Regions from separate parts of the Shinella sedimenti genome, predicted to be linked through region 2. Evidence: riboswitches for the same ligand, from Rfam matches in the RefSeq annotation. Region 2 holds a riboswitch; each other region holds the start of a gene.
What was found. Region 2 has a riboswitch for cobalamin ahead of fdhA (formaldehyde dehydrogenase, glutathione-independent). Riboswitches for the same ligand answer to the same signal wherever they lie in the genome.
Positions count from the first base shown of each region.

Region 1: another riboswitch for cobalamin. It lies ahead of MKI86_RS06185 (CbtB domain-containing protein); the one in region 2 lies ahead of fdhA (formaldehyde dehydrogenase, glutathione-independent).
Region 3: another riboswitch for cobalamin. It lies ahead of bluB (5,6-dimethylbenzimidazole synthase); the one in region 2 lies ahead of fdhA (formaldehyde dehydrogenase, glutathione-independent).

Region 1 covers NZ_JAKVIN010000002.1:422,834-427,041, reverse strand. The annotation lists gene cobW (cobalamin biosynthesis protein CobW) at 1-27, opposite strand, end outside; gene cobU (bifunctional adenosylcobinamide kinase/adenosylcobinamide-phosphate guanylyltransferase) at 31-555, opposite strand; gene MKI86_RS06190 (CbtA family protein) at 557-1,345, opposite strand; gene MKI86_RS06185 (CbtB domain-containing protein) at 1,358-1,534, opposite strand; cobalamin riboswitch at 1,582-1,945, opposite strand; gene MKI86_RS06180 (peptidoglycan-binding domain-containing protein) at 2,024-3,658, opposite strand; gene MKI86_RS06175 (cobyric acid synthase) at 3,813-4,208, opposite strand, start outside.
Region 2 covers NZ_JAKVIN010000001.1:807,791-811,998, reverse strand. The annotation lists gene nrdE (class 1b ribonucleoside-diphosphate reductase subunit alpha) at 1-486, shown strand, start outside; gene nrdF (class 1b ribonucleoside-diphosphate reductase subunit beta) at 501-1,490, shown strand; cobalamin riboswitch at 1,573-1,774, shown strand; gene fdhA (formaldehyde dehydrogenase, glutathione-independent) at 1,955-3,145, shown strand; gene MKI86_RS04070 (DUF6925 family protein) at 3,262-4,208, shown strand, end outside.
Region 3 covers NZ_JAKVIN010000002.1:538,637-542,844, forward strand. The annotation lists gene MKI86_RS06735 (NAD+ synthase) at 1-1,122, shown strand, start outside; gene MKI86_RS06740 (NYN domain-containing protein) at 1,250-1,993, shown strand; cobalamin riboswitch at 2,043-2,257, shown strand; gene bluB (5,6-dimethylbenzimidazole synthase) at 2,303-2,989, shown strand; gene MKI86_RS06750 (DUF2865 domain-containing protein) at 2,982-4,070, opposite strand.

The sequences.
Region 1 (4,208 bases), on a different contig from region 2:
GGTGGCGGGGATCTTCTGTTGCAGCATGGCTCAACCCTTCATTTTCAGCGGCAGTCCGGCCGCAACGAAATACACTTCCGGTACAAGCGCCGCCACCTGCTGGTGGAGCCGCCCGGCATGGTCGCGAAAGTCGCGCGCCATGCGGTTTTCAGGCACGATGCCCAGGCCGACCTCGTTCGAGACGAAGATCAGGCGGCCCGGCGCGCCCTTGATGGCCGATAAAAGGACGGCAAATTCTTCCGCGATGTCCCGCTCCTCCAGCATCAGATTGGTGAGCCAGAGGGTCAGACAATCCACGAGGACCGCACGATCCGCACGCGCCACATCGGCGATCCGGGCCGCGAGCGCAAGCGGTTCCTCATGCGTTTCCCAGCCGTCTCCACGGTCTTCCCGGTGTCTGGCGATGCGCTCGCGCATCTCGTCATCCCAGGCGCGGCCGGTGGCAATATAATGACGCGAAAGGCCGGTCTCGACGACCAGCCTTTCGGCAAAAGCGGATTTTCCGGAACGCGCACCGCCCAGAACCAGGACGGCTCCGGGCGATTTCAGCGTCATATCAGGCAGCCTTTGCGATCTTTTCGTTGGCAAAGCCGAGGGAAAGGCCGAGCACGATCCAGAAGAACAGCGTCGTGGCAAGGGCCGCGACGGCGAACTCCGCACCGAGAACGGCCGGAACGGCGCTCGAAATATCCGACGGCTGCGGCGCACCATAGACCTGCGGCGCGGCAATCAGAACGAGACCGGCAATCTTGGCGACGATGCCCGGCTTGAGAAACAGCAGGTAGAGACCCGCTGCCGACAGCACAACCGCCGCAATCCACCAGATCTGACGCTGGGTCAGGTCCGCAGCCGGGAAGCCCGGCAGTTCCGGCGGCAGGCCGATGGCCGGGAGCATATGCACGGCAAGCCAGCCGGCCGCCCCCCACAGCGCGCCATTGGCGACCGTGATGGGATGGCCGGACACGAGGCTGAAACCGGCAAGGAGCAAGGCAAAGCCGGCGCCGGTAACGAGATTGGCGAGCAGCGTGCCGGAGAACCGGCTCATGCCGAACATGATGCCACCCTCTTCGTGGTCCTCGCCGTCATGCGCATAAGCGACCGAGACAGGCGAAAGCGACGACGCCATGTCCAGGAGGACGGCCCCCAGAGACGAATGCTCATGTGTCGCAGCAGCGCCTTCGGTGGTCGGCGTGGTGCCTTCGGCTGCAGGCGCGGCCTCATCGCCGCCTTCGAATTCTTCGGCGTGCAGGATGAGCGGCACGACGCGGGCTTCCTGGGCGGCTGTCATCAGGACGCCAGAGAAGAGCCCGGCCACCAGGGCGGCCAGGAGATAACGAACGATCATGTCGGAAACTCCTTAGTGGCAAGGAAAGCCGTAGGAGTGACGCGTATCGTGCGCGGTATCGTGCAGCACGGCCGAATTCGCAAGGCCGGCGCCGAAGACGAGGAACCCGCCCAAGAGCAGCGCGAGAACGCCCGCGATGAGGCGATCGCTCGCCGAAAGAGTGATAGAAGACGTATTGGAAACAGCCATGACAACCTCCGTGCAGGCATCGGGGAAGCCCCTCCCCAGGTCGGGCAATATGCCCTCATTGGCTGGCAGGTTTCCTGGCTCGCGGCGTCGGGCGTTTTTACGCCCACGGAATGCCCTCGCCTTCCCGGGCAGTGCATCGCGAAAGGTGGACGATTCGTAGAAAAAGAGGCGTCCGGGCCCGGTTGATCGCGATGCCACCCAGTGGCTTTTCCGTCCTGTGTCCGGTCTGCCGAACAAGGCACCATTGCCTCGTCCAAGCACGCCGAACATCGGCCGGATGGGCGTTCCTCGCCACTCTACAGTCGCGGGGTCGGCCGTGATTGCAGCGCCCTGAATGGGTCCACCGTATCACATTCCCATTTACTCCCCGGTCCGTTTCCGGACCAGAGAACCATCCAATAGTCGGATGATTATGCCGCCGGCCCCGACAAGTCAATCGACAGCCAGCGGCATGGCCTGTGCCGAAAACGCCGGCCGGCCGTCCCAAACTCAATAGCCGGGGATGATCACCACGCCGCCGCGCCGGCGGTAGTAGCCGTCATCGCTGTAGTAGGGACCGTCATAATAGCCGTCGACCGGACCCTCGAGCACGTCGTAGTCCCGCTGGTAGCGGCGCTCGCGGCTGGTCTGGCGTGCCTGGGCGAACTGCGCGGCCTGCCGAAGCGCGGCGAACTGCCGGCGCGAAAGATAGCCGTCGGCGCGGTAGCCCGACGCGCCCTGCCATGCGGCGATCGCCGCGCGGGTGCGCGGACCGAAAACGCCGTCGGCGCCGTAGGTGCTGTAGCCGAGCGCGCTCAGCCAGCGCTGCGCCTGCACCCGCGTCGAGCGTTCCATATAGGCTTCGCGTGGATCGACGACGGGGCGTTCCTCCACCATGCGCTCGGCTTCGGCCTTCGGCACCGGTTTGGTCGCAATCGCGGCCATACGCTCGCGCGCATCGGATGCATAACGGCCGCGCGGATAGACATCGAGATAGGCCTGGAAAGCCTGCCGCGACCCCGCGACCACCGCCTTCTGGAACGTGTCTTCCTCGCGCTTTGCCGCAGCAAGCCTCTCGGCCTCCGCGCTGTCGCGCGTTGCCGTCGCCGGGCCGCTGGTGGTCGCGCGCTTCTGGGCGGCCTCGGCCTCCGCGGCCCGCTTCTTTGCCTCGGCGGCAAGGCGGGCGGCTTCGGCGGCCTTCGCCTCGGCTTCCGCCGCAGCCTTGGCGGCCTCGGCCTTCAGGCGCTCAAGCTCCCGGGTCTTTTCATCGGCCAGCTTGCGGGCGGCCGCAGCCTCCTGCTCCAGCCGGGCCTTTTCGGCAGCCGCAGCTTTTTCCGCTTCCAGCCGCTTGGCGTCTTCGGCACGCGCGGCCGCCGCTTCGGCCGCGCGGGCGTTTGCCTCGGCCTCGGCGCGCGCCTTCTGTGCGGCGGCGGCCTCGTCGGCCTTGCGGCGCTCTGCCTCGGCCTGCACACGCGCTGCCTCGTCCGCCTTCGCCTTTTCGGCAGCGGCGGCTTCCTTCTTCACGCGCTCGGCTTCGGCAGCCTTTTCCGCTGCCAGCTTGCGTTCATCAGCCGCCTTCCTGTCTGCCTCCGCCTTGAGGCGGGCGGATTCGTCTGCCCGCGCCTTTTCAGCGGCTGCGGCTTCGGTCTTCGCCTTTTCCTCGGCGGCTGCCTTTTCGGAAGCAAGCTTGCGAGCCGCGGCGGCGGCTTCCTCGGCCTTCTTCGCCTCGGCCTTCGCCTTCTCGGCATCAGCAGCCTTGCGTGCGTCGTCCGCCTTGGCCTTCTCGGCGTCGGCGTCACGCTTCGACTCTTCTGCGGCCTTCGCCTCATCGGCCTTGGCCTTTACGGCGGCATCGTCGGAGGCGGTTGCAGCCGGATTCGCGTTGCCGGCAGCCTTCAATTCTGCGATGCGCAGCCGCGCCATCGAGGCGAACGTGCCGTTGGGATACTGTTTCAGGTAGTTTTCGAACTGCGTTATATCGCTGCCGGAAGATGCTTTCTGCCAGAAGCCGAACTCCTCCTCCCAGCGCTTGCCGGCATTGGTGGTTTCCTTTGCCGTCTGGGCGAAGGCGGCCACCGGAAAGCCGGCGAGCGACAGCCCGACGAGGCCCACCAGAACAGATCGAGCAAGAGGTCCAGAACCCATCAAAATCACCCTTTCGGATCGCACTACGGCATCGGCACCCGCAAGGCGGGCATGATCACGTTCCTCCTTGCACCGAAATCAGGCGCAACTTTGGTGCTGCGGTAACCGGTGGTGGAGAAACCCGATGGCAGAACGTTTCAGGCGGGCGGTTTAATCAGCGGATCCCCAGAATGCTGTCGAGCCAGCGCGGGTCTAGCACGGCCGCAAGCTCGGCCGCCACGCCGTCGAGTGCTGCATCGACGCCCGCCCGGTAATCGAAGCCGCCGCCCTCGATGCCGAAATCGGCAAGCAGCCGCGCGCGGTAGGCATCGCTGGAGAGAAGGCCGTGCAGGTAGGTCCCCATCACGCGGCCGTCCGGCGAGACGGCGCCGTCCGGCCGGCCGTCTATGCTGACGGGGGGACGAAGGGCGTCCGGCCCCGTCGTTCGGCCGAGATGGATCTCGTAGCCCTCGAGCGGCACATCGTATTGCAGGGAACGGGCGTCGCTGTTGCGCACCATCTTTTCCGGAGCCATTTCCGTTTCGACGGCCAGCAGGCCGAGACCTTCGAC
Region 2 (4,208 bases):
GAAGAGGCCGGCATCCACATCCCGACGCAGGGAGACTGGCAGGAACTGAAGTCGGCCGTCATGGAAGGCGGGCTCTACAACCAGAACCTCCAGGCCGTGCCGCCGACCGGTTCGATCTCCTATATCAACCACTCGACCTCCTCGATCCATCCGATCGTTTCAAAGATCGAGATCCGCAAGGAAGGTAAGATCGGCCGCGTCTACTATCCCGCCGCCTTCATGACGAACGACAACTTGGATTACTATCAGGACGCCTATGAGATCGGCCCGGAGAAAATCATCGACACCTATGCGGCGGCCACCCAGCATGTCGATCAGGGCCTGTCGCTGACGCTGTTCTTCCGCGACACCGCGACGACACGCGACATCAACCGGGCGCAGATCTACGCCTGGAAGAAGGGCATCAAGACCATCTACTACATCCGCCTTCGCCAGATGGCCCTGTCCGGCACGGAAGTGCAGGGCTGTGTCTCGTGCGCGCTGTGATTTCGGGGAAGACCATGAATATCCAAGTGAAGACCAAGGCGCCAAAGGCTGCCGCCGCCGTGCGCGCCATCAACTGGAACCGCATCGAGGACGACAAGGACCTGGAGGTCTGGAACCGCCTGACCGGCAATTTCTGGCTGCCGGAAAAGGTGCCGTTGTCCAACGACATTCCCTCCTGGGCGACGCTGAAGCCGGAAGAGCAGAAGCTCACCATCCGCGTCTTCACCGGGCTTACCCTGCTCGACACGATCCAGAACGGCGTCGGCTCCGTCAGGCTGATGGAGGATTCGGCCACGCCGCATGAGGAAGCGGTTCTTTCCAACATCTCCTTCATGGAGGCTGTGCACGCGCGCTCCTATTCCTCGATCTTCTCGACGCTCTGCCTGACGCCCGATGTGGACGACGCCTATCGCTGGTCGGAGGAAAACGAGTTCCTGCAACGGAAATCGGCGCTGATCATGGAGCAGTACGGTTCCGGCGATCCCTTGAAGAAGAAGGTCGCCTCAGTCTTCCTGGAAAGCTTCCTGTTCTATTCCGGCTTCTATCTGCCGATGTACTGGTCGAGCCGCGCCAAGCTCACCAACACCGCCGACATGATTCGCCTCATCATCCGCGACGAGGCCGTGCACGGCTATTATATCGGCTACAAGTTCCAGCGCGCCGTCGAGCGCTTGAGCGCTGACAAGCAGCAGGAAATCAAGGACTTTGCCTTCGATCTGCTGCTGGAGCTCTATGACAATGAGGCCCGCTATACCGAAGAGCTCTATGACGGCGTCGGCCTCAGCGAGGACGTCAAGAAGTTCCTGCACTACAATGGCAACAAGGCGCTGATGAACCTCGGCTACGAGGCGCTGTTCCCGCCGGAAGCCTGCAAGGTCAATCCGGCGATCCTCTCGGCGCTGTCGCCGAATGCCGATGAAAACCACGACTTCTTCTCCGGCTCCGGTTCGTCCTATGTCATCGGCAAAGCGGTCGCGACTGAGGACGACGACTGGGATTTCTGAGCCTTGGGATGTCCTTCAACGGCATGTCGTTCGGGGTGCCGTCGATGTCGTATTCCCGAGGGTCCTTTGGCCCGCCAGATGGTTTGCTGTGTGCGTACAGGGTGCCGTCCCCACCATGTCGGGACGGATAATTGGGAAGCCGGTCGAATGCCGGTGCTGCCCCCGCAACGGTAGCGGAACGAAAGCTCCGGCAAACACCACTGGCCAGTCGGCCGGGAAGGTGCCGGCAGCGTCCGAAAGGACAGTTCCGAAGCCCGGAAACCAGCCCTGAAACGATGACTCGGCCGATTGCGGTGGGCGATCGAGAGGTGAACGGCGTCCTCTCGAAAGGCCCGTTTCCTTCTCCTCTCCATCCTTCGTCGAGCGACGTTCCGCGCTCCGCCCGTTGGCCTGCGCGATCGTTCCGAGAGGATCCGGCGCGCGCTAGGCGGGCCGGACGAGGCAAAACCCAGGAGGAGACAGACATGAGCAGGAACAGAGGCGTCGTCTATATGCGACCCGGCAAGGTCGAGGTCCGCGACATCGACGACCCGAAGCTGGAGGCCCCCGACGGCCGCCGTATCGAACACGGCGTGATCCTCAAGGTGATCTCGACGAATATCTGCGGCTCCGACCAGCACATGGTGCGCGGCCGCACGACGGCCATGCCCGGCCTCGTCCTCGGCCACGAGATCACCGGCGAGGTCATCGAGAAGGGTATCGACGTCGAGATGCTGCAGATCGGCGACATCGTCTCGGTGCCGTTCAACGTGGCCTGCGGGCGCTGCCGTTGCTGCAAGTCGCAGGACACCGGTGTGTGCCTCACCGTCAATCCGTCGCGGGCGGGCGGTGCCTATGGCTATGTCGACATGGGCGGCTGGATCGGCGGCCAGGCCCGCTACGTCACGATCCCCTATGCCGACTTCAACCTGTTGAAGTTCCCGGATCGCGACAAGGCCATGTCGAAGATCCGCGACCTCACCATGCTCTCCGACATCCTGCCGACGGGCTTCCACGGCGCGGTGAAGGCCGGTGTCGGCGTCGGCTCGACAGTCTATGTGGCGGGTGCCGGCCCGGTCGGGCTTGCGGCGGCCGCATCCGCGCGCATTCTCGGCGCGGCGGTCGTGATGATCGGCGATTTCAACAAGGACCGTCTGGCGCACGCCGCCCGGGTGGGCTTCGAGCCGATCGACCTTTCCAAGAGCGACCGCCTTGGTGACATGATCGCCGAGGTCGTTGGAACGAACGAGGTGGACAGCGCCATCGACGCCGTCGGCTTCGAGGCCCGTGGCCATGCGGGCGGCGAGCAGCCGGCCATCGTGCTGAACCAGATGATGGAGATCACCCGCGCCGCCGGCTCTATCGGCATTCCCGGCCTCTATGTCACGGAAGATCCGGGCGCTGTCGACAGCGCGGCCAAGCAGGGCAGCCTGTCGCTGCGCTTCGGCCTCGGCTGGGCGAAGGCGCAGTCCTTCCACACCGGCCAGACGCCTGTTCTCAAGTACAACCGGCAGCTCATGCAGGCCATCCTGCACGACCGCCTGCCCATCGCCGATATCGTCAACGCGAAGATCATCTCGCTCGACGATGCCGTGCAGGGCTACGAGAGCTTCGACCAGGGCGCGGCGACGAAGTTCGTGCTCGACCCGCACGGCGACCTGCTCAAGGCCGCCTGAAAAACCGGTACCGCGCCGGCCGCCTCTAGACGGCCGGCGCGGTCCAAACCGATGCAATGTCGCGGCCTCGCTTTCCGAAGCCGGGTTCGCGGCGTTCATTCGAGAAGGAGGAAACCATGGCGGATATCAGGGATGTCCTGATCGATCATCTCATCGACCGGCGGGCAGGGTGGAGCATGGGGTCGTATGGCGCCGTTGCGGAATTCCACCAGGACCCGGGCGAGTATCTGCAGGCCGATGCTCCGTCGCTTTTCGTACGCGCCACACCGCGCGGCGCCATCCGGCTCGATGCCGATACGGTCGGGCAGATCGTGCCCGTCGCCTACGAGGCGCTGAGCTGCCGGCCGCAGCGCTGGAGTCATGGTGTGGCGCTGTGCCTGCCGCAGCGAGACGCGGCGATGAACGGTCGCAAGGCGCTGACCGAACTCGGCCCGGATACGGAAGCCGTGCGCGTGACGGACCGGGCGGCCATCCTCTTCGATCTCGGCCTTGCCCTGCCGCAAAGCGATTTCTGTATCCGCACCGACGATCCCGCGCTGCTTGCCATCCTGCGGGCGCAGATCGGCCGCAGCCTGTTCGATCCGCACAATCCGGCGACGGCGGCCATCATGAAGGCGCATCCGCACCGCGTCGCGCTGACCCGACTCGGCCGCATCGAGGTGTTCCAGAAGATCGGCGGCCCGGATACCGGCGGCGTCTCGCCGCCGGGGCCGCACACCCATCTCCTGCCGCACCTCATCCGCTCGCGGCGTACCCATTCGGCCAACACGCCGATCCCGAAATACCATGTGCCGCTCGGCTATCTGCATCCCCCCAATCCCGTGATGGACAGCATGGGCCGCGATCTCGATTTCGATATCGACGACCATGCGCGATTCCAGGACCTGTTCGCGCAGTTCGCGCGCCCGGACCTGCCCATCCTGCGCAAGGCGGTGCTGGATGGCCTGGCGCGGCGGGTGGAGCCGGAATCCTTCCTCTCCCACACGGATCGGTTCAGCCGTGCGACCGTACGCATCACGCTGCGCCAGCAGGACAGGATGGCCCGGCGCTTCGGCGGCGGCTC
Region 3 (4,208 bases), on a different contig from region 2:
GGCAAGGTCGATATCCGCCACCAGGTCGTGCTGAAGCAGGTCATCGAGACCGGCCTTCCGCTGCTCTATGCCAACCAGCTCGGCGGGCAGGACGAGCTTGTTTTCGACGGCGCAAGCTTCGCCTTCAACGCCGACAAGACGCTGGCCTTCCAGATGAGCCAGTTCGAGGAAACCATCGCGCTCACGACCTGGAAGCGGCAGGGCGGCGGATGGGTCTGCGACAGCGGCCCGATGTCGCGCATTCCCGAGCGCGAGGAGGCGGATTACCGCGCCTGCCTTCTCGGCTTCCGCGACTACGTCAACAAGAACGGCTTCAAGAACGTCGTGCTCGGCCTGTCCGGCGGCATCGATTCGGCGATCTGCGCGGCCATCGCCGTCGATGCGCTGGGCGAGGAGCGCGTGCGCTGTGTGATGCTGCCCTACCGTTACACTTCGGAGGATTCTCTGAAGGATGCTGCCGATTGCGCCAAGGCGCTGGGTTGCCGTTACGACATCGTGCCGATCGAGGCACCCGTGACCGGCTTCCTTTCCGCGCTGTCAGAGACCTTCGAGGGCACCGAGGAAGGCATCACCGAGGAAAACCTCCAGAGCCGCACGCGCGGCACGATCCTGATGGCGATTTCCAACAAGTTCGGCTCGATGGTGGTCACGACGGGCAACAAGTCGGAAATGTCGGTCGGCTATGCCACGCTCTACGGCGACATGAACGGCGGTTTCAACCCCATCAAGGACCTCTACAAAATGCAGGTCTATGCGCTGTCGCGCTGGCGCAACCAGTATGTGCCGCCCGGCGCGCTGGGGCCGACGGGTGAGGTAATCCCGCACAATATCATCGACAAGGCGCCGTCGGCCGAGCTGCGGCCCAATCAGACCGACCAGGATTCCCTGCCGCCCTATCCTGTTCTTGACGACATTCTCGAATGCCTCGTCGAGTTGGAGATGGGCACGGAGGAGATTGTGGCGCGCGGCCACGACGCGGCAACCGTCCACCGGATCGAGCACCTGCTCTACATCGCTGAATACAAGCGCCGCCAGTCCGCGCCCGGCGTCAAGATCACCCGCAAGAATTTCGGCCGCGACCGCCGCTACCCCATCACCAACCGCTTCCGCGACCGGGGATGAGGGGCGCGGTACTGGCGGTCTTTCTGCGTCTGGTAGTTGTGCGTTAACCTGTGCGATCGAAATGTAACCTCTCTGATTGCAGACAGAGAGGTCAGTGCTAATATGCATTCCTTCTCGGGGAGTGGGTATGGCGCAACGCAGGGCTGTCCTTTTTATCGATGCAGAGAACGTGCCTTCGCGCGCCGCCGCCACGCTTATCGAAGAAGCGACGAAGCACGGCCTGCTGCTTGATCGCCGTATCTATGGAGACTTCTCGAATTCATCCCTCAAGCCGTGGCTGGATGCCGCCGCACTTCACGCCCTCACGTCCCGGCAGACCGTGGCCGGGGCGAATGGCAAGAACGGCGCTGATATCGCCATGGTGATCGATGCCATGGACGAACTTCATTCGGGGCAAGTGGATGTGTTCTGCCTCGCCACCGCCGATAGCGACTTCACCCAGTTGGCAATGCGAATTCGGCGCGCTGGCAAGATCGCCGTTGGAATGGCGTGCTCAAAGGCCTCGAGCCGGTTTCAGACGGCTTTTGACGTCTTCAGGACCATCGGCGCTGTAAAGCCCGACCCAAGTCCAGCGCCGGTGAAAATCACCGAAAAGACTGTTGCAATACAGGCGCCAGATGTTCGCCGCGCGTTAAAGAGTGAACTCCTGCAACGCATTTTCGTCGAGGCGCCGCCGCTGGATGGTCCATGGGTTGCGCTGCCGGACCTCATGAAGACCTTGAACGCGTGTCAACCGAACTTCGATCTGAAGTCGTATGGTCACAACCAGCTCTGCAAGCTTCTGGCCTTTTCCGGCGCCGAACTCGCCGACAAGAACCGCAAGGCCCGTCTGAAGGCACAGCCCCTCAAGAAAGTGGTCGATAACGGCTGAGGCGACAACAGCGTTTTGAACACGCGGACTTGATCACGCAGTCGTGTCGTGCACAATCCGGACGTCAGGTGCCCGCTTGCGGGAGAATCGGGAAACCGGTGCGGGGAGACCCAGATCCGGTACGTGCCCAACGCTGTGACGGGGATGGCTTCACTCTAAAACCTTGAATCGATTCAGGGTTTTGCCACTGGTTGTTCAACCGGGAAGGCAGTTCGAAGTCGTGTGAACCGAAGTCAGAAGACCGGCCTGGCAAGATAGACCGAACCGCGCGGACGGCGGCAGGTTTTGCGCATTGTTGGGGAGATGACGATGCGAACCGAACCGTTGGACCTTCTGGTCCGGGCGGGCGCTTTTCCGCATGAGGAAAAGCAGGCCGTCTACCGCGCCATCGAAACGCGCCGCGACGTGCGCGACCAGTTCCTGCCTGATCCCTTACCGGACGATCTGGTTCGGCGGCTGCTGCAGGCGGCACACAACGCACCGTCGGTCGGTTTCATGCAGCCATGGAACTTCCTTCTCGTGCGCAATCTGCTGACCCGTCAGGCGGTGCATGCGGCTTTTCTCAAGGCCAATGCGGAGGCGGAGGCGATGTTTTCGGGCGAGCAGCAAGAACGCTATCGTGCGCTGAAGCTCGAGGGCATTCTGAAGGCGCCGCTTTCCATCTGCGTGACCTGCGATCCGACGCGGGCAGGGTCCGTCGTGCTGGGGCGAACGCACAATCCGCGCATGGACGTCTATTCCACCGTTTGCGCCGTACAGAACCTCTGGCTTGCGGCGCGCGCGGAAGGGGTGGGCGTCGGCTGGGTCAGCATCTTCCACGACAGCGATATCCGCACGATCCTTGGCATCCCCAATCATATCGAGATCGTCGCCTGGCTATGCGTTGGTTTCGTCGAGCAGCTCTATGGCGAACCGGAGCTGGCCGTGAAGGGCTGGCGGCAGCGTCTGCCACTGGAGGACCTGGTCTTCGAAGAGCGCTGGCCGGACATCAGTTGACGTCGGCGCCTGCGGGACGGCCGAGGTCGATTGCGGATTCATTTTCCGGCAGGAAGGCCGGGCCGACCGTGCGCACCTTGTGCTTGGACGGGTCGTAATCACGCTCCTCCGCCTTGGCCGAAACCTTTGCCTCGTCCTTGCGTGGCTGCGTCTGGATGGTGGTTACGGAGCCGGAGCCGCCATCCGGTGCGGTTTCCGTCGTCATCTCGCCGCGTGCCGCCTTTTCGCGCTTGATCATCTCCTGATAGTAAGCCGAGAGGTTGCAGCCGCAGGCGCCGGGCTTGGAAAGGTCGCGCGTGCGGTAGGCAAAGGCGTTCTGCAATTCAACATAGGTGCGGCCGCTGACCGTGGAGGTCATCTGCTCGGTTTCCTGTCCGCGCCCCATCGCGTGGTAATAGAGTTCCGTCTCGGTCTGTGGGCACATCATCGCGCAGACCTGCTGGTCGCGGCGGAAGTCCATCGGCGAGGCGTTGGAGGAAATCGGGAAGAAACCGCCGTCGCAGGTGCGCACGCATACGGTGCGCAGGTTGCCATGGCCGGCATTCCCGCCCAGCGAGCGCAACTGCAGCCGGTCGCTGCCTTCGGGCGCGGTTCCCAGCGGCAGGGTGCGCGTTTCGTCGAGCGTGCGCAGACGCTCGGTTGCGGCAACAGGCGTCACCTTCGCATCGTTGCAGCCCTCGGTCTCCAGCGAGGAGATCAGCCGGTTGCGTCTGGCCTTCGACGCGCCGCCGCCCGACAGCTCACGCCGCTTGCTGTCGAGGATCTGGAGGTTCTGCTCCATCTTGCCGATGACGGTGGCGAGCGTGGCGCAGGCATCGGCATTGGCGCCGCCGATCACGATGATGCTGCCGCTGGAGCAGCGCAGGCGGCGCTGATCGCTTTTCGCTTGCCTCAGCTGGATGTTCTGGCGTGCGATGGCGGACGCATATTTGCGGGCGTTCGAGGTATCGACCACGACCTTGGGCAGGCTCGCCAGTTCCGCCTTGAGGCGCTGGCACACGTCCGCCGCCGCCGTGCCGCCGGAAGAAAGAAGCGACAGGCCGGTTGCGACGGCAAACAGGAAGCGGCTGCGTCGCTTCACGGTAACGATCCCTATCGATCTTAGAGCATGTCGAAACGGCCGGCGAAAACCGGCATTTCCTATCTTATCATAGGGCGTGCCGGAGCGAGTGCAACGCCGACCGGCATTCGTGCTTAACGGCCACACTGGGCGCCTGCC